3 regions of the Shewanella sp. A22 genome follow, and region 3 is predicted to be linked to each of the others. Evidence: predicted binding sites of a transcription regulator. Region 3 holds the regulator's gene; each other region holds the start of a gene.
The links. The regulator ArgR, encoded in region 3, controls arginine synthesis, uptake and breakdown. The targets are predictions, from matches to a motif close to ANTGAATANNTATTCANT.
Positions count from the first base shown of each region.

Region 1 (7,566 bases), on a different contig from region 3:
GCCCATTATGGCTTTTCGGGCTATTTCCGTGAATTTATGTTTAATAACCTATTAACTCAACAAGGTTATGTGGTAATGGATATGGATTATCGCGGTTCAAAGGGGTATGGCCGTGATTGGCGTACTGCGATATACCGTAATATGGGGCATCCTGAAGTTGAAGATTTACAAGATGGTGTGGCATGGATGGCAAAAAATGCTAATGTAGATACACAACGCGTAGGGACTTACGGTGGTTCGTATGGCGGGTTCCTGACATTTATGGCATTGTTTAATGAACCTGAATTATTCCAAGCAGGAGCCGCATTACGGCCTGTTACTGATTGGGCGCATTATAATGCGCCATATACCTCTAATATTTTAAATACGCCTGACGTTGATCCTATCGCTTATGAGCGTAGCTCGCCGATAGAACATGCTCAGGGATTACAAAAACCATTGCTTATTATGAGTGGTGTATTAGATGATAATGTGTTCTTTCAGGATAGTGTTCGTATGGTGCAGCGTTTGATTGAATTAGAGAAACCAATGTTTGAAACGGCAATCTATCCAGTTGAGCCGCATGGGTTTAAGCAACCATCAAGTTGGTTAGACGAATACCGCCGAATTTATAAGTTATTTGAACAAGAACTTAAGTAATATGGTTTACGTTCAAATAAATAAATCATTGTTAAGGCTTCCTTAGAGAAGCCTTAATTTTTATTTTATAATCGATTAAAACAGTAAAAGGCAATGTGAGTGGCTATATCTATCGCCGGAGGAGTTCGGCCCGGAAAAGTTATTGAAATCGAGCGCCGACTCTATACACAGCTGATTGTAGGCAAACATAAAGCCAATGTTATGGTTGATGAATTGAGCGTAGAGTTAGAAGACAGTGCTAATAAACTTGATATAGAGCGTCAGGCATTAAAACTCCGTCTAGAAAAGCAAACTAACGAAAAAAATGTGTATCTTGAAGTATCTGAGCAATTAACTCATACCGTTAATAATGCGCTAGAACATCAATTAATTTTTCCACAAATGATATTAGAAGCTTCAGGCATTAGTGAAAGCCAAATTTTACTGCTTGATTTGTTATTGCGCTCAGACCTTAATATCAATCGACTTCGTCCAATTATTGAAAGCATTAATTGGCTATCGCGTGACTTAATTCATGTAATTAACAGTCCTGCATCAAGTCATCGACGACATAAAAATACTGATACGCAAGTGACCGACATTAAGTTGGCTCTGAACTACATTGGTATTGAAAATTTACGTTTGCTGATCCCTTATTTTTGTCTACGTAACTGGTTGCCTTCGGGCAACACTAATTTATTGTGGATTACTCGGAAACTCTGGCGATACAGCATTGTTAGTGCTATAGCCGCGCAAACGCTAGCAGAGTTACATAATGAAGAGTCGAACTTGTCATTTAGCTGTGCCTTAATGTATCAATTTTCAACATCCATTATGCTCAGCTTGAGTGGTCGAATATTTGATAAAACGTGCGGCGCTTGGCTAGAAGAAGCCAGTCATAGCCGAGACAAGCAAGTATACGATGCTATTATGGCGACAGAATTTCCTACAGAAGCAGTATTAGAACAAGTCATGCAACATAGCCATCGTTTAAATTGGCAGATACTGACACTGCTTAAGTTTGAAGACTCACCGATTACGCACGTGTTAAAAGAATTAGATCACGACTATCATTTCACTGAGTTATCTGTCGATGCCGCCATTGTGGCTAAAGCAAGTTGCTATGCTAAGGTATTTTTATTAGAAGAGCAGCAGAAAATCGACCCACAAGAGAAACGAATAATGTTCGATTATTATCAATTTTCACCTCAAGAATTGATTAGGCTTAAAGGGAAAAATTTCCGTAAGCTCGATTTACTCTAAACAGGTTTAAACTTTCAACACGGCAAATGTTAAATCTGTGTAATTATTCACTTTTGATGAATAGCTACACAAAATGAAGTGGAATAACTTTTTTTATGACTATTTATGCTCTATAACCCAGTAATAAACGCTTTGTTTGGTCATATTTTTAACTCTTTATGCATAATGTCAGTTAGCTCAACAGAAGTTAATGGTACTGAACTGGTATTTTGATCACATTTTCGCTAATAATGTCGCATAAATAATACAAACTTCCGCTAATGCACTTAAATAATATAAAGAAAATGGCGGAAACAGTGGCTTTCAAGCTACTTATAACCTGAAGGATAAAAAGCAATGAGTGTAGAAATGAATCTAACCCGTGCCCAATTTGATGAAGTTATGGTGCCTAATTATGCGCCTGCCGCAGTTATTCCTGTCCGCGGAGCGGGTAGTCGAGTGTGGGATCAAGAAGGTAAAGAGTTCATTGATTTCGCTGGTGGTATTGCAGTCAATTGTTTAGGTCATTGTCACCCAGATTTAGTGTCTGCATTAAAAGAGCAGGGCGAAAAGTTATGGCATTTATCAAACGTAATGACTAACGAACCGGCATTAGCCTTGGCGACTAAGTTAGTTAATGCGACATTTGCCGAACGCGTTTATTTTGCTAACTCTGGTGCAGAAGCGAACGAAGCTGCACTTAAATTGGCTCGTCGTTATGCACTCGATAACCATGGTGTGGATAAAGATCAAATTATCGCATTTGATAAAGCTTTCCACGGCCGTACATTTTTTACTGTTACTGTTGGGGGGCAAGCTGCCTACTCAGATGGTTTTGGTCCTAAGCCTCAAAGTATTACTCATGTGCCTTTTAATGATATTGCTGCGCTTGAAGCGGTTATTTCTGACAAAACTTGCGCCATTATGCTTGAACCTCTTCAAGGTGAAGGTGGGATTATTAATGGTGATCCTGAATTTTTAAAAGCGGTACGTCGTTTAGCCGATAAGCATGATGCATTAGTTATTTTTGATGAAGTGCAAACCGGTGTAGGTCGTACTGGAGAGTTATTTGCTTACATGGGTACAGATATTGTGCCAGATATTTTAACTAGCGCTAAAGCGTTAGGTGGTGGCTTCCCTATTGCAGCAATGCTAACGACTGCAAAAATTGCCGCCCACCTTAAAATTGGTACTCATGGTTCTACTTATGGCGGTAACCCACTGGCTTGCGCTATCGGTAATGCGGTCATGGACGTGGTTAATACTAAAGAAGTGCTTGATGGTGTTAAGCATCGTGAACAGTTATTTCGTGATGGCTTAGCGGCAATCAATGACAAATATCATGTATTCAGTGAAATTCGTGGCAAAGGCTTGTTAATTGGTGCGGTATTGAATGAACAGTATGAAGGCCGCAGTCGAGAATTTTTAGTTGCATCTATTGCTGAAGGTCTTATGAGTTTGATGGCTGGTGCGAATGTGGTTCGTTTTGCTCCTTCATTGGTTATCCCAGAAGCTGATATCGCCGAAGGCTTATTGCGTTTTGAACGTGCTGTAGCAAAAGTGGTTGCAGGTTAGTTAACAAAGAAAATGCAAGCCCAGCTTGCATTTTTTTGTTTGGGTACGCAAACAAAGTAAATAAGCGCTGAAATATATTTCAGCGCGGTTTGCTAGTGGCGCAATGAGGAGATTAAGATGTTAATCATACGTCCTATCCGTGCAAGTGATTACGATGCACTTTATAGTATCGCAGTTGAATCAGGCCACGGTTTTACGTCTTTACCAGTTAACGAAGAGTTACTGCGTTCAAAGATTGCTAGGGCAGAGGCATCTTTTGCTAAGCATGTTGATAAACCTTGTGACGAAGGTTATTTAATGGTGCTAGAAGACTTGAAAACGAATGAAGTCGTTGGCACTTGTGGTATTGAAGCTGCAGTGGGTATGAACGATGCCTTTTATCATTACCGTTTAGGGACAGAGGTCTATCATTCTCAACAAATCTCTGTCCGCAATGAAGTTGAAACCCTGACATTATGCCACGACTACACCGGTGCAGCAGAAGTGTGCACTCTGTTTTTAAAAGACGGTTATCGCAAAGGTAATAATGGTCGGATGTTGTCCCGTTCACGTTTTCTATTGTTAGCTCAACATCCAGAACGCTTTGGTAAAACGGTGATAGCAGAGATGCGTGGCGTGAGTGATGAACACGGTGATTCACCATTTTATGAGTGGCTACAGCATAATTTTTTAGGGATTGATTTTGTTGAAGCTGATTACTTATCAGGCTTAGGTAAAAAAGCCTTTATGGCCGAAATGATGCCTCGTAACCCTGTGTACGTGTGCATGCTGCCTAGAAAAGCGCAAAAAGTGATTGGCGAAGTTCATAAAAACACTAAACCTGCCTTGCGTTTATTACAAGCTGAAGGTTTTAAGTTTCGTAATTATGTTGATATTTTTGATGGTGGCCCGACAGTTGAATGTGCGTTGACAGAAATCCGTTCTGTGAAAAAAAGCCGCTTATTAACGGTATCAATTGGCAAAATGCCACATGGTGATCACCACTTTATTATTTCCAACACATCGTTAGCTGATTATCGTGCATCAGCTGCTAAATTGTTGGTCTCTGATGAACACGATAATGTTGTAATTAGTCCTGAAATCGCAGCAGGTCTTATGGTTGGCGATGGCGAGCAAATTCGTGTTTTAGCAATGTAGGAGCAAGAAATGACACAATATATTCAAGGTCAGTGGTTAGCTGGCGAAGGTCATGAAATTAACTCAAAAAACCCTGCCAATGGTGACGTAATTTGGCAAGGTAACACAGCTACTGCTATTCAAGTCAATGCAGCTGTAGATGCCGCTCGTGCGGCGCAGTTTGATTGGTTTATGTTGGGCTATGAAGCCCGATTAACCATTGTGGAAGCTTATCGCGCACAACTAGAAGCAAATAAAGCCGAAATAGCCGAAACTATCGCTCAAGAAACGGGTAAACCACAGTGGGAAACGGCTACAGAAGTTGGCGCAATGATTGGTAAGATTGCATTGTCAGCAAAAGCTCACGATAAACGTACCGGTACCGAAACTAACGATTTACCAGCAGGGCGTGCCGTATTACGTCACAAACCTCATGGTGTTGTTGCAGTATTTGGCCCATATAACTTCCCAGGACACTTACCAAACGGTCACATAGTGCCAGCATTACTTGCCGGTAACACCGTGGTATTTAAACCATCAGAATTAACCCCTAAAGTGGCAGAATTAATGCTGAAATGTTGGGATAAAGCTGGTTTACCACAAGGTGTGGTTAACTTGGTGCAAGGTGAAGTTGAAACGGGTAAAGCGTTAGCGTCACACCCACAAATTGACGGCTTGTTCTTTACCGGTAGTTCGCGTACTGGGCATATTTTACATCAACAATATGCGGGGCATCCGGGTAAAATTTTAGCCTTAGAAATGGGCGGCAATAATCCGCTTATCGTTAAAGGCGTTACCGATACTAAAGCTGCGGTACATGACATTATTCAGTCTGCATATATCTCGTCTGGACAGCGTTGTACTTGTGCTCGTCGTTTATATGTTGAAGAAGGCGCTCAAGGTGATGCATTAATTGCAGAATTAGTGAGTGCGGTTAAGCAAATCAAAGTAGGTGCTTGGAATGTACAACCACAACCTTTCATGGGCTCGATGATTTCTGAAACTGCCGCGCGTGGCATGGTTGCGGCTCAAGCGACACTTCAGTCATTGGGCGGCGTTTCATTAGTCGAATTAGCGCAAGTAGAAATGGGTACCGGTTTAGTGACTCCAGGTTTAATTGACGTCACTAAAGTCGCTGAATTACCAGATGAAGAATATTTTGGCCCATTATTGCAATTAGTTCGTTACAGCAATTTTGACCAAGCTATTCATTTAGCCAATGCGACTCGTTATGGTTTGTCTGCTGGTTTATTGGCGGATAGCCGTGAAGATTATGATTACTTTTTAGCACGTATTCGTGCTGGCATTGTTAATTGGAATAAGCAGATTACTGGCGCATCAGGTGCAGCACCATTTGGTGGTGTTGGCGCTTCGGGTAACCATCGTGCAAGTGCATTTTATGCTGCCGATTACTGTGCTTATCCAGTCGCTTCAATGGAAGCCGATTCAGTAAGCTTACCTGCTACTTTAAGCCCTGGTTTATCACTTTAACTGATAAATTCATCCGCATGATCCGTGCTGGTGACGGTGTTCACCAGCCAAATTTAGAAGGATTTAACCATGCATACTGACGTTAATGCTTTATTTGCTGCCTTATGGCAAGATTACATTCAGATGACGCCCTCAGCGGCGAAAATTCATCAGTTATTAGGTTATGGCGCACCCATTATCAATGATCATATTGCTTTACGTACTTTTAATATCGCTAGAGTGAATTTAAGTGTATTAGCTAAACATTTCACTTCAATTGGCTATATTGACAGCGGCGATTACAAATTTGAACAGAAAAAGCTGGTAGCAAAACATTTTGAGCACCCTGATCCAAAACAGCCTAAGGTGTTTATCTCTGAGTTGTTAGTAGAAGAGTTTAGCCCTGAGTTGCAAAAGAGCATCCATGGTTTAATCGATCAGGTCGATGTTGCGGCAACCACTGCAGATAATTTCATATATTCTGGTCGTCATTGGAATGTAGATAAAGCAACATACCAAGCCTTACTTGCAGAAAGTGAATATGCTGCATGGGTTGCTGCATTAGGGTATCGTGCTAATCACTTTACCGTTTCTATAAATGATCTGCCTCAGTTTGAACGCATTGAAGATGTTAACCAAGCTTTGAAAGATGCTGGTTTTGTATTAAATGCTTCTGGTGGTGAAATTAAAGGCTCGCCAGACGTGTTATTAGAGCAATCGTCAACTATGGCTGATAAAGTGGTGGTTAACTTTAGTGATGGTGATGCTGAAATTCCGAGTTGTTTCTACGAATTCGCCCGTCGTTATCCAATGAATAATGGCAATTTGTATACCGGTTTTGTTGCCGCCTCAGCCGACAAAATTTTTGAAAGTACCAATGCAATGATGTAGTTGTTTTTGTTTGGACAAAAAAAGACCTAATTGAATCCTCAACTAGGTCTTTTTTATTGAGCGCAATAAAAACCGTAATGGCTAAGTGATTCAAGATAAGCTAAGTGATTCAAGATAGACTAAGAGGAACACAATTAGCATGTCAGGGTGTTATCAAAATACTGACACTAAGCCCTTGTAATGTCTTACTACGGCTAAACTGCAATACAAAGCCATATTGTTCACAAATCTCTTTAACAATAGATAAGCCTAATCCGTGACCCATGGTGGCTTCGTCTAATCGGGTACCTCTTGTGGTTAATAACGCTATCTTATCTTGCTTTACGCCGCAGCCATCGTCCTCTATTTGCACCAATAGAGACCCATTAGGCATTGGCTGAATGCAGACGTTGACTTGTGTGTTAGCCCACTTAAATGCATTGTCGAGCAAGTTACCAAATAATTCCATGCCATCTTCTCGATGGATAGGGACTCTACTAACATTATCCAAATTGACAACTGTACAGCTGATACGACGTTGGTGATGAACCTTATGCAGAGTGTTAATTAAACTGTCGAAATCTTTTGGTACGGCCAATTGCGCCGCAGGTAACATATTGCCGGTAATACGCGCCGCGGCCAATTTACGCTCAATCATTTTATGGATTAAATCTA
Region 1 is NZ_JBSQBN010000028.1:16,053-23,618, forward strand. It holds gene ACWXWT_RS07315 (prolyl oligopeptidase family serine peptidase) at 1-639, shown strand, start outside; gene ACWXWT_RS07320 (HDOD domain-containing protein) at 739-1,881, shown strand; gene ACWXWT_RS07325 (aspartate aminotransferase family protein) at 2,218-3,435, shown strand; gene astA (arginine N-succinyltransferase) at 3,553-4,572, shown strand; gene astD (succinylglutamate-semialdehyde dehydrogenase) at 4,582-6,042, shown strand; gene ACWXWT_RS07340 (2-oxoadipate dioxygenase/decarboxylase family protein) at 6,112-6,912, shown strand; gene ACWXWT_RS07345 (ATP-binding protein) at 7,055-7,566, opposite strand, start outside.
Region 1: the regulator ArgR is predicted to act here: its motif matches at 1,976-1,993, upstream of ACWXWT_RS07325 (aspartate aminotransferase family protein).

Region 2 (7,566 bases), on a different contig from region 3:
TGCACTGGTTTCGCCCTGAAATCTTCCGCCCCATAACGCCATGTCGGTATCCTCTGTGTTGAAAACTGTTTTAAGAACTGGGTGTTTAATAATATAGCAGTAAGTCAAATTCTCTTTCTTCTAATGACTCTCTGTTTGTCAAAAAGTCATTAGAAGAAAGGCGCTTTGCAGCGCCTTTTATCGTTGGCGTAAAATCTATTTAGTATTTAGCGCGCGAATACGACTCGCTAAAGAATACAAACGGATAAAGCCTTCAGCATGTTTTTGATCGTATACATCATCTTCGCCAAACGTTGCAAACGATTCTGAATACAAGCTATTTGGCGAACGCTTTTTAACGGCTGTCGCTTGGCCTTTATACAGCTTAATCACTACGTCACCATTAACTGATTCAGCTAATGACTCTGACGCTGCAATAAGTGATTTACATAAAGGTGTAAACCAACGACCGTCGTATACTAGGTGCGACATTTGGCCAGCAATTTGCTCACGCCAAGTACGGCTGGTTTTATCGAGTACCAATTCTTCAATGGCACGCAGACCTGCAAACATTACGGTGCCGCCGGGTGTTTCATAACAACCACGAGACTTCATGCCCACTAAACGGTTTTCTGTAATGTCGATACGACCTACACCGTGTTTGCCTGCAATGTCGTTTAGCTTCATGAGTGCTGCATAAGGTGATAATGCTTCGTCATTAACATGAGTCACACGGCCATTTTTAATCGCTAACGAGACATATTCTGGCTCGTTTGGTGCATCTTCAGGTGCAACTGTTAGTGTCCACACGCCTTTTGATGGCTCGTTCCATGGATCTTCTAACTCGCCACCTTCGTGCGAAATGTGCCATGCATTGGCATCACGGCTGTATATTTTGGTCGCTGATGCGCTGGTTTTAATATTACGCTCAGCAAGGTAATCGAGTAAGTCTTCACGACTACGCATTTCCCATTCACGCCAAGGCGCAATCACTTTTAGGTCTGGCGCTAATGCAGCAAAACAACCTTCAAAACGAACTTGGTCGTTACCTTTACCGGTACAACCATGACATACCGCGTCGGCGCCGACTTTACGGGCCACTTCTACTTGCGCTTTAGCAATAATAGGACGCGCCATTGATGTACCGAGCAAGTATGTACCTTCGTAAATAGCACCTGTTGCGATAGTTGGATAGATATAGTCGGCAACGAACTCTTCTTTTAGGTCAACGATATGGCACTCAGAAGCACCTGAAGCTAAGGCTTTTTCCGTTAAACCAACTAACTCTTCTTCGCCCTGGCCTACATCGGCACAAAATGCGACGATTTCGCAGTTGTCATAGGTTTCTTTTAGCCACGGGATAATAGCTGAGGTGTCTAAACCACCCGAATATGCCAATACCACTTTTTTAACGCCGGTTTTTTTCACTGCATTAGACATGTTTATTTCCTAGAATCAATTACGTATATGGTCAATGTTAATAACGCCAACGGCACTATTGTCTTAATCTTTTGAATAACTTAAATAAGGTGACTAACTTAATAAGGTCACTAATACTGCATTTTGCGCATGCATACGATTTTCAGCTTGATGTAAAATCAATGAGCCTTCGCCATCCATCACTTCATCAGTCACTTCTACACCACGATGTGCTGGTAAACAATGCATAAAGAATTTAGCGCCAGCTTGAGCCATTAGATCGCTATTAACTTGGTACGGTGCAAAACGGGCTTTAATATCGGCAAGCGGTGTTTCATCACCCATGGAAATCCATGTATCAGTGTAAATTGCATCATGACCCTCTATGGCATTAATGTCAGCACTTAGGATTAACTTTCCGCCATTTTTTTGTGCTAATGCTTGTGCTTCAGTCACGATAAGTGCATCAGGGAATGCGCCTTCTGGGCAAATCACTGTCATAGTCATGCCTAAAATCGCAGCACCATAAATTAATGAATGTGTGACATTATTACCATCTCCAACATAAGCTAATTTGGCTTTGCTGACATCATCAAACTGCTCTGATAGTGTTAAAAAGTCAGCTAACGCTTGGCATGGATGATACAAGTCAGATAAAGCATTAATGACCGGTACGCTGCCATGTTGAGCTAATTTTTCGATGGTTGTGTGTGAATATGTTCTGGCAACAATGGCATCGGCCCAACATGAAATGTTTGTCGCAAAATCAGCAACCGTTTCACGTTGTCCCAATGCACCATTTTGTTGGTCTAAGTATAAGCAGTGACCACCTAATTTATTAATGCCAATGTCAAAGCTGACTCGGGTGCGCAGTGATGGCTTTTCAAATAGCATCACAACGCTTTTTCCATCTAAGGCACGACGGTACTCAGCGGGGTTATTCTTAATTTTTTTAGCCAGATCAATAATGGCTAAAAGCTGAGATTGAGTTAACTCTTTTATCGACAATAGGTGCTGCATATTCTACTACTCCATTAAGGTTGTATTTGAGTCCCGACAGACCCACCTTTAACTAAGGTTTTTAACTGTTCGGCATCGCGCCATGAAGCAACTTGCACAGGTTTCCCCATCCATTGAGCAACTTCTAAAGCGGCTTCCACTTTAACTTTCATGCCTTTTTCTATCACCCCTTGGGCGACTAAGTATTCAATTTCACTTTTGTTTAAGCTACTAATTAACTGGCCTTTACCATCTAGCACACCCGACACATCGGATAACAGCACTAGCGTACCGTTAACTAATTTGGCTAATGCTGTTGCGGCTTGGTCTGCGTTAACGTTTAACATTTCACCTTGACTAGAAATCGCAATCGAACTGCAAATTGGCATCCAACCTTGACTAAGAATAAAATTCAAGTAGGTCGCATCTTTTGGTTCAACTTCGCCCACCAGCCCCAAACGCTCATCTTTAATTTTTGCCGTTACCGTGTTGCCATCGCCTAAACTCATGCCCACACTAATAATGCCAGCTTTGGCTGCCGCGGCTTGTAGAATTTTGTTCGAGGTACCCGCTAATGCACCCACAATAATAGGAATTTGATCTTCTGGCGTAACACGTAAACCGTCTAATTTAACCGTTTCTTTGCCATTAGCCGTTAATTGTTCGTCAACCAAACAACCACCACCATGTACTAAAATCACTTGTTGACCCGCAGCAAGCATTTCTGCTGCAGCGGTCATCAAACGCGCCATACCCATTTCACATTGAAGCAATGCACCACCGACTTTTAACACTAATACTGATTTTGTAGCCATTATTGTTATTCCTTTGCTAATGCAACTCGATTACACACCGAAATGGATTTTCATGCACTGCAGCCCTTGGCTAGCAGCACCTTTCATTAAATTATCAATCGCACTGGCGACCACTAAATAACCACTATTAGCATCATATTTCCAACCTATATGACAATTAGGTGTGTGCACCACATCATCAACTTTAGGGAACATATTATGTTTAACCGTCACGATTGGTTCGTTGTCATATACGCTATAGGCTTTTTCTACGTCAGCTTCGGTAGTACCCGGTTTTAGCTGCACGGTAATAGTCGCCAAAATGCCACGCTTAAAATTGCCTAAATGCGGCGTAAAAATGACTTCTTGACCCAAATGAGTCGCAATTTCAGGTTGATGTCTGTGACCTAATACACCGTATGGTGTTAGGCTGACTTCGCAAAAATTAGTGTGTAATTGTGCTTTACGTCCCGCACCTGTCACACCACTAACGGCATTGATCACAGGATACATAGAAGTTAAAAACGGCTTAAGTGGTTTTAATGCCAATAAAGACGCCGTTGGGTAGCAACCTGCTACGGCAATCATTCTGGTTTGTGTAATTTTTTCGCGATTCCATTCTGCTAATCCATATACCGCTTCAGCTAGCACTTCAGGATGAGTATGTTCAAAACCATACCATTTAGGGTACTGAGCGACATCGGCAAAACGATAAGCTCCGCTTAAATCAAACACCGCTAGCCCTTGTTGATAAAACCATGCAGCAAGCTCTAAGCTTACTGAATGCTCAGTCGCTAAAATCACTGCATCGGCTTCGGCAACAATCTGCTTTTTTGCTTCATCCGATAACGGCGATAGCGTATAAGCCATATGACTATAAGCAGGATATAAATCTGCTAACTTACGGCCTTTATCTAAACTATTTTCCGACACATACAACCCTTGTACACTGAAGTTACTGTCGGCATTAATCAACGAGGTAATTTGTGCGCCGGTATAACCACTAGCGCCAATAATTGCGATGCTTTTCATAAGTTTGGTTTCTTTTTGATAATGATTGAGAGAAAGTGTCAGCATAGCCTATTTAGACGAGAGTCGTCTAATTTTGAACTATCGTCGTAGGAAGTTCGCGTTGATTATTGATATAGTGGTTTTAACAGTAAAAAAACACATGTTTATTTTCATTTCTCACGTTCTATTTATGGTGTCGGTTGATGCTGTTTGCTAGACTACCACGAAATATTAATTATGCAATATATGTGAATAATTATTTTACATATTATTTTTTAGGATAACCCATGAACACACTACCAGATCTAAAAAGTTGTTTTACACAGCTGATTGCAACACCATCAGTCAGTGCAATCGAAGCTGAACACGATATGAGTAATCATGCAGTTATCAACTTGTTGCAAAACTGGTTCAGTGAATTGGGATTTGAGTGTGAAACGCCCACAGTTGCCGATTCGCGTAATAAACAGAATCTGATAGCCAGAATTGGCAAGGGTAATGGCGGGCTTCTACTAGCCGGTCATACCGACACGGTTCCCTTTGATGAAGGCCGTTGGAGTCAAAGTCCATTTGAGATGATTGAAAAAGATAACCGCTGGTATGGATTAGGTACGTGCGACATGAAAGGTTTTTTTGCGTTGGTATTAGAAGCATTAAAAGACATGCCGCTTGATCAATTTAAACGTCCACTGACTATTTTTGCTAGTGCAGATGAAGAAACGACCATGAATGGCGCTAAAGCATTTGCCGATTCTAAGGCTGTCGCACCAGATTATGCCGTCATTGGCGAACCCACCAGCTTAAAACCGGTCTACATGCACAAGGGCCATTTAGCCCAAGGGATCCGTGTTATTGGTCGTAGTGGCCATTCATCAGATCCTGCCCGCGGCCTAAATGCCATTGAAGTGATGCATAAAGTCATTAGCCAATTGATGAAACTGAAACAGCATTTAAGCGAAAACTTCCGCGAAGATGCATTTACAGTGCCTTACCCTACCATGAACTTTGGTCATATTCACGGTGGTGATGCAGCAAACCGTATTTGTGGCTGCTGCGATTTACACTTAGATATTCGTCCTTTACCTGGAATGGAGTTAGCAGAACTCGAACTAATGGTATTAAACTATTTATCTGACATTAGTAAAGAGTATCCTGGCAGTATTAATGTCAGTACTTTGTACCCGGGCGCAGAATCATTTGCAGGAAAGGCAGATAATCCGTGGACTAAGTTAGTCGCTGAGTTGTCTGGCAACGAAGCGGAAGTCGTCAATTATGCCACAGAGGCGCCATACATTAATAAACTGGGTTGCCAAACCTTGGTGTTAGGTCCTGGTAGCATTAACCAAGCACACCAACCAGACGAATTTATTGGCTTAGAATACTTAACACCGACAGTGGAGTTAATCAAAAAAATGATTTACCACACTTGTATTAAGTAATAACGATATCTAGTGAGGCGTTAAACAAAAAAAATGTAACATTTTTACGGAATAAAATTACAAAACCATGGGCCCGGTATTGACCGATTTTGATACGCTGGGTATTGTGATGTAAGAGATATTGGCAAAATCGTTCTTTTTTTCGGGAGTAAGTATGACAGAGCAAACGGCAGATATGTATGCGTCACTTCGATCAAATGTGGGGCATTTAGGCCAGATATTAGGCGAAACCATGCAAAACCATTTAGGCGATGCATTTTTAGAGAAAGTAGAACAAATTCGTATTTTAGCGAAAAAATCTCGCCAAGGAGACGAAGCATCTCGAGAGCAAATGTTAGCGTTATTAACCTCCTTACCCGACGAAGAACTGGTTCCTTTTGCTAAAGCCTTCAACCAATTTTTAAACTTAGCGAACATCGCAGAACAATTTCATACCATTAGCCGTAATTGCGACGAGTTAGTGTGCGTACCCGATCCGGTAGAGCAACTACTTGGACGAATGCTTAATACTGATTTAGATAAAAAAGATGTCATTAAGTGCTTAAAGAATTTAGACATTGATTTAGTATTAACAGCACATCCCACTGAAATTTCCCGTCGCACGTTAATTCAAAAATACGCAGCCGTTGTAGATTGTTTAACCGAGCAAGAGAACTCTCAACTAACTGACCGCGAACGTAAACAAAGCACTCTGCGTCTTCGTCAGCTCATTGCGCAAATTTGGCACACCAACGAAATCCGCAGTGAACGACCAACCCCTGTTGACGAAGCTCGCTGGGGATTAAGCACAATCGAAACCTCTTTGTGGCAGGCTATTCCTGATTTTTTACGCCAACTGAATGATCAAGTTGAGCAAAAAACTGGCCAGCAACTGCCAATTAATGTTTCTCCGGTAAGATTTTCAAGCTGGATGGGTGGAGACCGCGACGGTAATCCATTTGTAACCTCTATCGTCACTCAAGAGGTTCTCGATCGTAATCGTCATGCCGCAGCAAGACTGTATTTAAAAGACATCGTGACTTTGCTTGGCGAATTATCGATGGAGCAAGCTAATACTGAATTATCAACATTAACGGATAATAGTAAAGAACCGTACCGCGATGTATTACGCCAACTACGTTGTAAACTGCGCAACACCATTGATTATCTCAATGCCCGCCTTGAAGGTAAAAGGCCTGACGTAGATACTAGCGAACTCATTTGGCATAAATCTGATTTGCTTGAACCGCTTGAACTACTTTATAGCAGTTTGACCGATTGTGGCATGAAGCTCATAGCAAATGGCCTGTTGCTCGATATTTTACGTCGTTTAGCCTGTTTTGGTATTCACATGTTACGCCTCGATATTCGTCAAGATGCATCTCGTCACAGTGACGTAATAGCGGAACTAACCCGTTATTTAGGCATGGGCGATTACAATCATTGGGACGAAAATGAAAAACAAGCTTTTTTACTGCGAGAATTAACCAACAAACGCCCCCTTATTCCGACACATTGGCAGCCAAGTGATGATGTAGTCGAAGTCGTAAGAACCTGCAATTTAGTCGCCCAACAGCCAGCTAATGCGTTGGGATCGTATGTCATTTCTATGGCCAGTAAGCCATCGGATGTACTAACCGTATTATTACTGTTAAAAGAAGCCGGTTGTACCAACCCAATGCGGGTTGTACCGTTATTTGAAACCCTAGCTGACTTAGAAGGTGCAGCGGCTTGTATGACCTCGCTACTGAACATTGATTGGTATCGGGGTTACACAAAAGGCATGCAAGAAGTGATGATCGGTTATTCTGATTCAGCAAAAGATGCCGGCGTAATGGCAGCGGCCTGGGCGCAGTATCACGCACAAGAGCAGCTAGTTGCGGTGTGCAAAAAAGCCGACGTGAAATTGATGTTATTCCATGGCCGTGGCGGCTCTATCGGCCGTG
Region 2 is NZ_JBSQBN010000003.1:79,142-86,707, forward strand. It holds gene argH (argininosuccinate lyase) at 1-42, opposite strand, end outside; gene ACWXWT_RS01460 (argininosuccinate synthase) at 196-1,419, opposite strand; gene ACWXWT_RS01465 (ornithine carbamoyltransferase) at 1,513-2,418, opposite strand; gene argB (acetylglutamate kinase) at 2,433-3,212, opposite strand; gene argC (N-acetyl-gamma-glutamyl-phosphate reductase) at 3,243-4,223, opposite strand; gene argE (acetylornithine deacetylase) at 4,490-5,641, shown strand; gene ppc (phosphoenolpyruvate carboxylase) at 5,796-7,566, shown strand, end outside.
Region 2: the regulator ArgR is predicted to act here: its motif matches at 4,450-4,467, upstream of argC (N-acetyl-gamma-glutamyl-phosphate reductase).

Region 3 (7,566 bases):
GCGCCGCATAAAGACAATGCTATTAAGTTAATGGCGTTTCTCACTTCAGGCGTTGCACAACAAATGTATGCTGAAGTCAATATGGAATATCCGGTAAAGGCAGATGTTGCACCGTCAGAGTTAGTCGCATCGTGGGGTGACTTTAAGGCTGATAGTTTACCTATTTATAAGTTGGCCGAACATCATCAAGCTGCTGTAAAATTACTTGACGAAGTAAAGTTTGATCTTTAATTAAAGCAGCTTTAAACATTAGCAGCGCACTATTGAATTCTTAATTTAGTGCGCTGAGCAAACTCGGTATTATTTATGATTTTAGGCTTAACCAGAAGCTGGTCGGTTGCTGGTTATTTTATTGCGGCAATATTAACATTGCCACTGATTGCGTTAATTGTGCAATCTACTCTTCCTGATCAAGCTGTATTTAGCCATTTGTTCGATACAGTATTGCCAACTTACATTGCTAATAGTCTATTACTGATGCTATTGGTTGGATTAGGTTCATTGGTTATAGCGACTCCAGCTGCTTGGTTGGTTGCCCGCTGTGATTTTCCGTTGCGTCGTTATTTTCAATGGTTGTTACTCCTCCCTTTAGCTATGCCCGCCTATATCGTCGCTTATGTCTATACCGATATGCTGGATTATGCAGGCCCTGTTCAACGCATATTAAGAACTTGGTTTGAGTGGCAATCTCCCCATGATTATTATTTCCCTGCAATTCGTAGTCTTGGCGGAGCGGCAATGATATTGTCGTTAGTGTTATTCCCTTATATTTACTTATTAGCGCGCACTGCTTTTATGGAGCAGTCTTCCAGTTTGTTGTATGCATCCCGTGTGATGGGATGTAGTCCGTGGCGCAGTTTCTGGCGCCTTGCACTGCCTATGGCAAGACCTGCCTTAGCGGTTGGTGTTGCACTTGTTGCAATGGAGACCGCAGCAGACTTTGCTACAGTGAGCTATTTTGCTGTACCAACATTAACGACAGCGGTTTATGATACTTGGCTAGGTTATGGCAGTCTGACCGCTGCGGCAAAGCTCTCAGCTATTATGTTGTTAGTTGTATTTTCCATGATTGGTTTTGAACGATTTGCCCGCCGCAAACAACAATTATTTCAAAAGCAATCTTCTCTCAATGAAGCTGACAGGTATGTACTGTCTTCAAAAAAATCTTGGCTCGCATTAAGTTATTGCGCGCTATTATTGTTTATTGCTTTTTTGCTACCTTTTTTGGTGTTGTGTGGGTATGCGGTTGATTATTTTTACGAAAGTTGGGATGTTCGTTTTTGGCAATATAGTTTAAATAGCTTATACATTGCTGCTATCGTTAGTGCAGTATGTGTGGTTTTATCATTGATATTGATGTTTGTACGTCGTGTCAGTCCACGTAAAAGTGATCATCTTCCTTCGAGGTTAAGTTGTACGGGTTACGCTTTACCTGGAACCGTGTTGGCTATTGGTGTTTTGGTGCCCCTGACATTTATCGATTTTGCAATTAACGATGTTTACGACTGGTTTGGTGTTCGTGGCCCTGGTTTATTATTAACAGGCAGTGTCTGTGCATTAATTTTTGCATTTTGTGTTCGTTTTATTGCGATATCCATCGGCAGTTTAGAAAACAGTTATAAACGTATTTCCCCTTCTTTAGATATGGCTTGCATTACTTTAGGGAGAACGCCTACTCAACTATTATGGCGAGTGCATTTACCTTTATTGCGTAAGGGGATTTTTGCCGGTGCTTTGTTGGTGTTTATTGAAAGTATGAAAGAGTTACCTGCAGCGTTATTATTGCGCCCTATAGGATTCGAGAATTTAGCGACATATGTTTTTCAGTTTGTGTCAGATGAAAGGCTCGAACATGGTGCATTGGCTGCTATTGTTATTGTATTAGTTGGGCTTGTTCCCTTGATTTATCTTAACCGTTCATTGGAGCAACAAGACTAAATATGTCAACGTTAACGATTGAAAATATATGCAGTGATTATCAAGGTCAGGTTATTTTACGCGATTTAAACCTGACCTTGCAGCAAGGTGAAATAGTTGCATTGTTAGGCCCTAGTGGTTGTGGTAAAACGACTCTTCTTCGTGTTATTGCAGGTTTGCAGGCCATTTCCCAAGGTTGTATTAGCATTAATGGTCAAGTGCTGAGTGCTGACGGCGTGTTTGTTGCCAGTGAGCAACGTGGTGTAGGAATGATTTTTCAAGACTATGCCTTATTTCCGCATTTAACCGTGGCTGATAATATTTTATTTGGCGTGAATAACCTTAATCCCGCGGAGCGATTAACTCGATTAGAGGAAATGCTTGAGTTAGTTAAACTCACTGGTTTGGCATCTCGTTATCCACATGAATTATCTGGCGGTCAGCAGCAACGGGTATCTATTGCGCGGGCATTAGCTTATAGACCAGAGCTGTTGTTGTTAGATGAACCTTTTTCCAATATTGATTCACAGGTTCGTAACGACATGATGTTGGAAATTCGTGCGATTTTGAAACAACGTAATGTGAGTGCAGTGTTTGTGACTCACAGTAAAGATGAAGCATTTGTGTTTGCAGATAAATTGGCTTTATTTAAAAATGGCGCAATTATCCAGCATGGCAAAGCTGAAACATTATATTCTTCGCCTACAGATCGCTATGTTGCCGATTTTTTAGGAACCGGTAATTATTTACCTGTAACGGTAATATCTAATCATCAAGTTCAGTCTTCTCTAGGTGAGCTCAATAGCACTGAAGCATTGTCTTTACCTGTAGGCAATCAAGGCCAATTATTATTGAGACCTCAACAAATTGAATTGCATCCTAGTAACAGCGGCCGTGGGTATATTGTTGAGCGTTGCTTTCTTGGCACTGTATGTCATTATCGTGTTCAAATAGGTGACGACATTTTGGATGTGACGAGCCCATTAATTACCTTAACGAGAGAGCAGAGAGTGGATATTAGTATTGCCGATCACCCATTGGTGATTTTTAGTTAACTATTAATACCGCAACCTTTACGAGTGACAAATTTATTTGTTAATCCTAATCTGGGTCGTTAATGATGTTCAGCCTTTTATATGAACGAATATGAGTACAATGTGTATTACAAATTGGTTAAATGTGAGTACACTTCACGTAATTTATATTTGATTACGCTAAGGTTATGAGCAGCGTTGTTGATAAATGCAATGTCCTGCAAATATAAAAGCGTTAAGTTATCACCATTTAGGCCGACATAAAGTATTAAGGTGGATGAAGTTAATATGGGTAACCAAGTTATGCCTCGTGAACAGTTAGGGATTTGTGCTGAAGGGAATTTACACAGTGTGTACTTGATGTTTAATGCCAACGACGGTGTTGAAGATCAATTGCGCCCCTCTATAGCGAATGTTGCGCAGTATATTTACGAGCTCACAGATCAATATGCAGATAGTGCTTTTAATGGTTTTGTGGGGATCGGAGCAAATTTTTGGGACACCTTCTATCCTGAGGCACGTCCAGCGCTATTAAAACCTTTTCCAGCTATGAATGAAGGCAATCGTGATGCACCTGCAATGGAATACGATTTATTTGTTCATATCCGTTGTGATCGCTATGATATTTTGCATCTTGTAGCCAACGAAATTAACCAAATGTTTGAAGACTTGGTTGAGTTAGTGGATGAAGAACGTGGTTTCCGATTTATGGACAGTCGTGACTTAACCGGCTTTGTTGATGGAACAGAAAACCCTAAAGGGCGTCATCGTCAAGAGGTTGCACTTGTTGGTAATGAAGATGAGAAATTTGTTTCTGGTAGTTATGTTCATGTACAAAAATACATGCATAACTTAAGTAAATGGCATCGTTTACCTCTTAAAAAGCAAGAAGATATTTTTGGGCGTACCAAAGTTGATGATATTGAGTATGAATCAGAAGATAAACCATTAACCAGCCATACAAAACGAGTTAATTTAAAGGATTCACAAGGTAAGTCATTAGAAATATTACGTCAAAGCATGCCTTATGGTTCGACGAAAGAGCAAGGATTGATCTTTATTTCTGTTTGCCGTACGCCTGAACATTTTGAAAAAATGCTTAGGAGCATGGTGCATGGTGATAGTGATGGAAACCATGATCATTTAATGCTATTTACTAAAGCACTGACTGGCTCATCATTTTTTGTGCCATCGCTTGATTTTTTAATTCAGTTTAATGATGTATAAGTTACAAATAACCAAATAACCAAATAACCAAATAACCAAATAACCAAATAATTATTGGAATTGGTATTAATTTAGAGAATAAAAAAGCAATGCCATGGCATTGCTTTTTTATTCTGATGTTTTTTATTCACTATAATTGAATAAAGATCTAACTGTTTCTAAGGTGTCATCAATCGTTTTTATACTCGCAGGGCAAATGAAAATAGTATCATCCCCAGCGATTGTGCCTAATATTCCTTCAGGTTTGCCTATTGAGTCAAGCAGACGGGCAATTAATTGTGCAGCCCCAGGGCTGGTTCTAACGACTATCATGGCTTGATTGTGATCAACATCTAAAACTAAATTTTTCAGTGGGCTACCCGCGGTAGGCACACCAAGTTCTGCTGGGAGGCAATACACCATTTCTTGCTTAGCATTACGAGTTCGCACAGCACCAAATTTGCTGAGCATGCGCGATACTTTAGATTGATTAATATTACCGAATCCTTCGGTCTGAAGCGCATTAACAATTTCGCTTTGGCTTCCAAAACGTTCTTCTTTAAGAATCGCTTTAAAAGTTCTAACGAGCTCATCCTGATTTTTTGTCGCTGGCATAATGATAGTTCATCTTATAGTTGTTATTCAAAAAACTAGCACATTTTGAATAGATTGACCTATCAAGTCAAGATAGAATCAATTTTTTTGAATAAAAATTCAATTATTAGTGGAACCTTATGCTGACACTTACCATCGTTAAATCAACGCAAATTAAGCGGAACTGTGGGGAAAATCAGCCTAAATCACATCATTTTCTATTTGATATTATATTTGTCATTTGATGTTGCTAGCAGTACCAATCGTTTATTTTGATTTATCGACGTTAATGCATCACAGGTAGCGAGACAAGGTTCTGTTTGATAGACATTATTATCTTGAACAGAGGGTCGTTATGTAATGGTGTTTAGGATAACGGTGATAATTGTTTCGTGAGTATCAGTAGTGTGACACCATTTTTTGACAATAGATTCAGTTTACCTTTAGAAAAATCAATTTGCTTTACTAATGAGATGGCCTGCATAAGCTCAGTTTCTTGTGCAATTAAACTATCGACACAGGCTTTCATGGTTGAGCCAGACGGAGTAAGTTGTAACATGTTGCCTTGCTGGGTGTAATGACCTGAAAACTGATTACAACTGTTATTACCTGTTAGTTCACCATTTTCGGCAAAAACTAAAGTTGCTGGGCTATTATTAATTGTTGGAGTATCTAGGACGACGTCGACATGCCAAAGACCAACTAACTGATCATTTGAAACAATTTGAGTTTGGCTTTGACAAGCGCTAAGGCCTAAAAATATGAATATGGAGCCGATAATGTGCTTTATCATGATGGGAGAGTTCCAAATACAAAAAAATTAACTTTATTCTACTACTTGAGTATTAATAAAAGCGTAAATAAATGTAATGTTTTGGTTTGATGAACATTATTTAACGTAGCTAAAGGGGTTTACATGCTCAAATTAGTCAAAGTATTGCATTTTGTTGGCATTATCATGTTGCTCCTGGGGGTCGGATTATATTGGCAAACAGATTTAGCCCAACAAGTCAGCGGTATGTTGCTCGTGGCTTTACTCATTGGTGTTGGCACATTAATTATGTCTCCGTTGCCGGTTGCTCTAGTGATAGAATGGGCCAAGAAACAACCTTCTAATTCAGAGTCAAAGGAATAACCATTGTCATTTATCATCCGTAAGGCCTTATCAACCGATGTGGCTGCCATTGTGCAGTTAGAGCGTGCCCATGTTGATGATGAGTTGTTAGGTTCACATAGCCAACTTCATGCTCATTCATTTACAAAAGGTGAGGTGGGTCAGTTGATTAATCAACATTGGTTTATCGTAGCTGAAGAGCAAGGCCAGATCATTGGTTATGTGATAGCGGCAAAATGGTCATTTTTTTCCGCACAACCATTGTACCGACATATTATTCAAAAACTTAAGTTTGCCGATTTGAATGGGCAAGCTTTATCGACGACTAACACGTGCCAATATGGGCCCGTTTGGATACAAGAATCAAAACGTGGCAAAGGAGTGTTTTCAGCATTGGTTACAGAATTAAAAAAACAAGTAGCAAATACCTTTCCTTTTATGGTGACATATATTGCTGCGGACAATGCCCGTTCACTAGCGGCACACAAACAAAAAGCCGCAATGACAGAAATTGTTCGATTCAGTTTTGAACAACGTGATTATTGTTTATTGGCCACGACTAACATAACGTGATGTCAAGCTAGGGTGTTGTTAAAGTGGTTATTTATGAGGAATTCTATGAGTACTAACTTTGAAGCACTGTTTTCGCCCTACTTGGATTTAAGGCTATCTGCATTTGACAATATGAAGCTGGTAGTCGCAGTGTTGGCTGACGCGGCACAGTTGTATGAGTGTGTCGAAGTTGATTTACAAAATCCAGATAATCCGCAATTGCAACAAACGGGATATTTTGTGCGCTGGCAAGATATGTGGTTATTTTGTGGTGTAACCAATAATTATCATGCAGCGATTACGCTATTTACCGATATCGAGCGGATTAACTTAGCGTCTATCTGTGTCAAAGAAGTGCCAGTAATGACAATGCAGCAAGTGTCGTTTATGTGTATAGAAAGTTCGCATTTCGATCATTGTTAACGGGTTAAATGACCTCGTATTCAGCACTATATAGTGCTGAGTTTATTGTTGCTTAATAGACCTTATGTAGATCTTCAATATCATTTAATGTTGTCTGAATTTGGTTTATGGATTTTATTCAGTTAGATTATTTATCGGGTTCATTGAGCTGCATTAATACTAGTGGTCGTTGTTTACTGTGATAGCGACGATACAGCTGAGTGATTTCTGCAGGCATCGCAGATAAATCATTTTGATCTATAACGATAAAGTGTTGCTGTTGATATAAGCCAATTAACCATGGATGAGTAAACAAGAAGCAATTTTTAGTGATTAATTGGGGGGCAATAAATTTCAATAACTGAATTGAAAGCTGTTGTCCACGGTAGTCAGGATGAACCAATAATCCATTGATTAATTGATATTGGCCCATAGGTTTTACCCTGATAGCAGCGATTATTTTTTGCTGGTTTATATCAACTTCATTCATATTGAGTGAACTTAAATGATGAATCACAGCCACAGATTCTTTCTGAGCTAACCGAGCATAAGGCATATGTTGACGATAGAATAACTTAATTGCAGACCACTGTTTAACCTCAGGGCAGTTAAGCGCGTTGGTGTTAGTCGTAGTCGATGGTTGGTGATTTGTTGTTATTTTTGTGTCTAGCCATGTGGGTTGATACATAACCTGAGCCATTGTTGAGAACAAATGTTGAGAGCAAATCATTGCGTTGCCAATTAAAT
Region 3 is NZ_JBSQBN010000006.1:31,879-39,444, forward strand. It holds gene ACWXWT_RS02385 (extracellular solute-binding protein) at 1-231, shown strand, start outside; gene ACWXWT_RS02390 (ABC transporter permease) at 307-1,938, shown strand; gene ACWXWT_RS02395 (ABC transporter ATP-binding protein) at 1,941-2,972, shown strand; gene ACWXWT_RS02400 (Dyp-type peroxidase) at 3,240-4,178, shown strand; gene argR (transcriptional regulator ArgR) at 4,302-4,772, opposite strand; gene ACWXWT_RS02410 (META domain-containing protein) at 5,119-5,544, opposite strand; gene ACWXWT_RS02415 (hypothetical protein) at 5,668-5,886, shown strand; gene ACWXWT_RS02420 (N-acetyltransferase family protein) at 5,890-6,438, shown strand; gene ACWXWT_RS02425 (hypothetical protein) at 6,484-6,840, shown strand; gene ACWXWT_RS02430 (GNAT family N-acetyltransferase) at 6,968-7,507, opposite strand.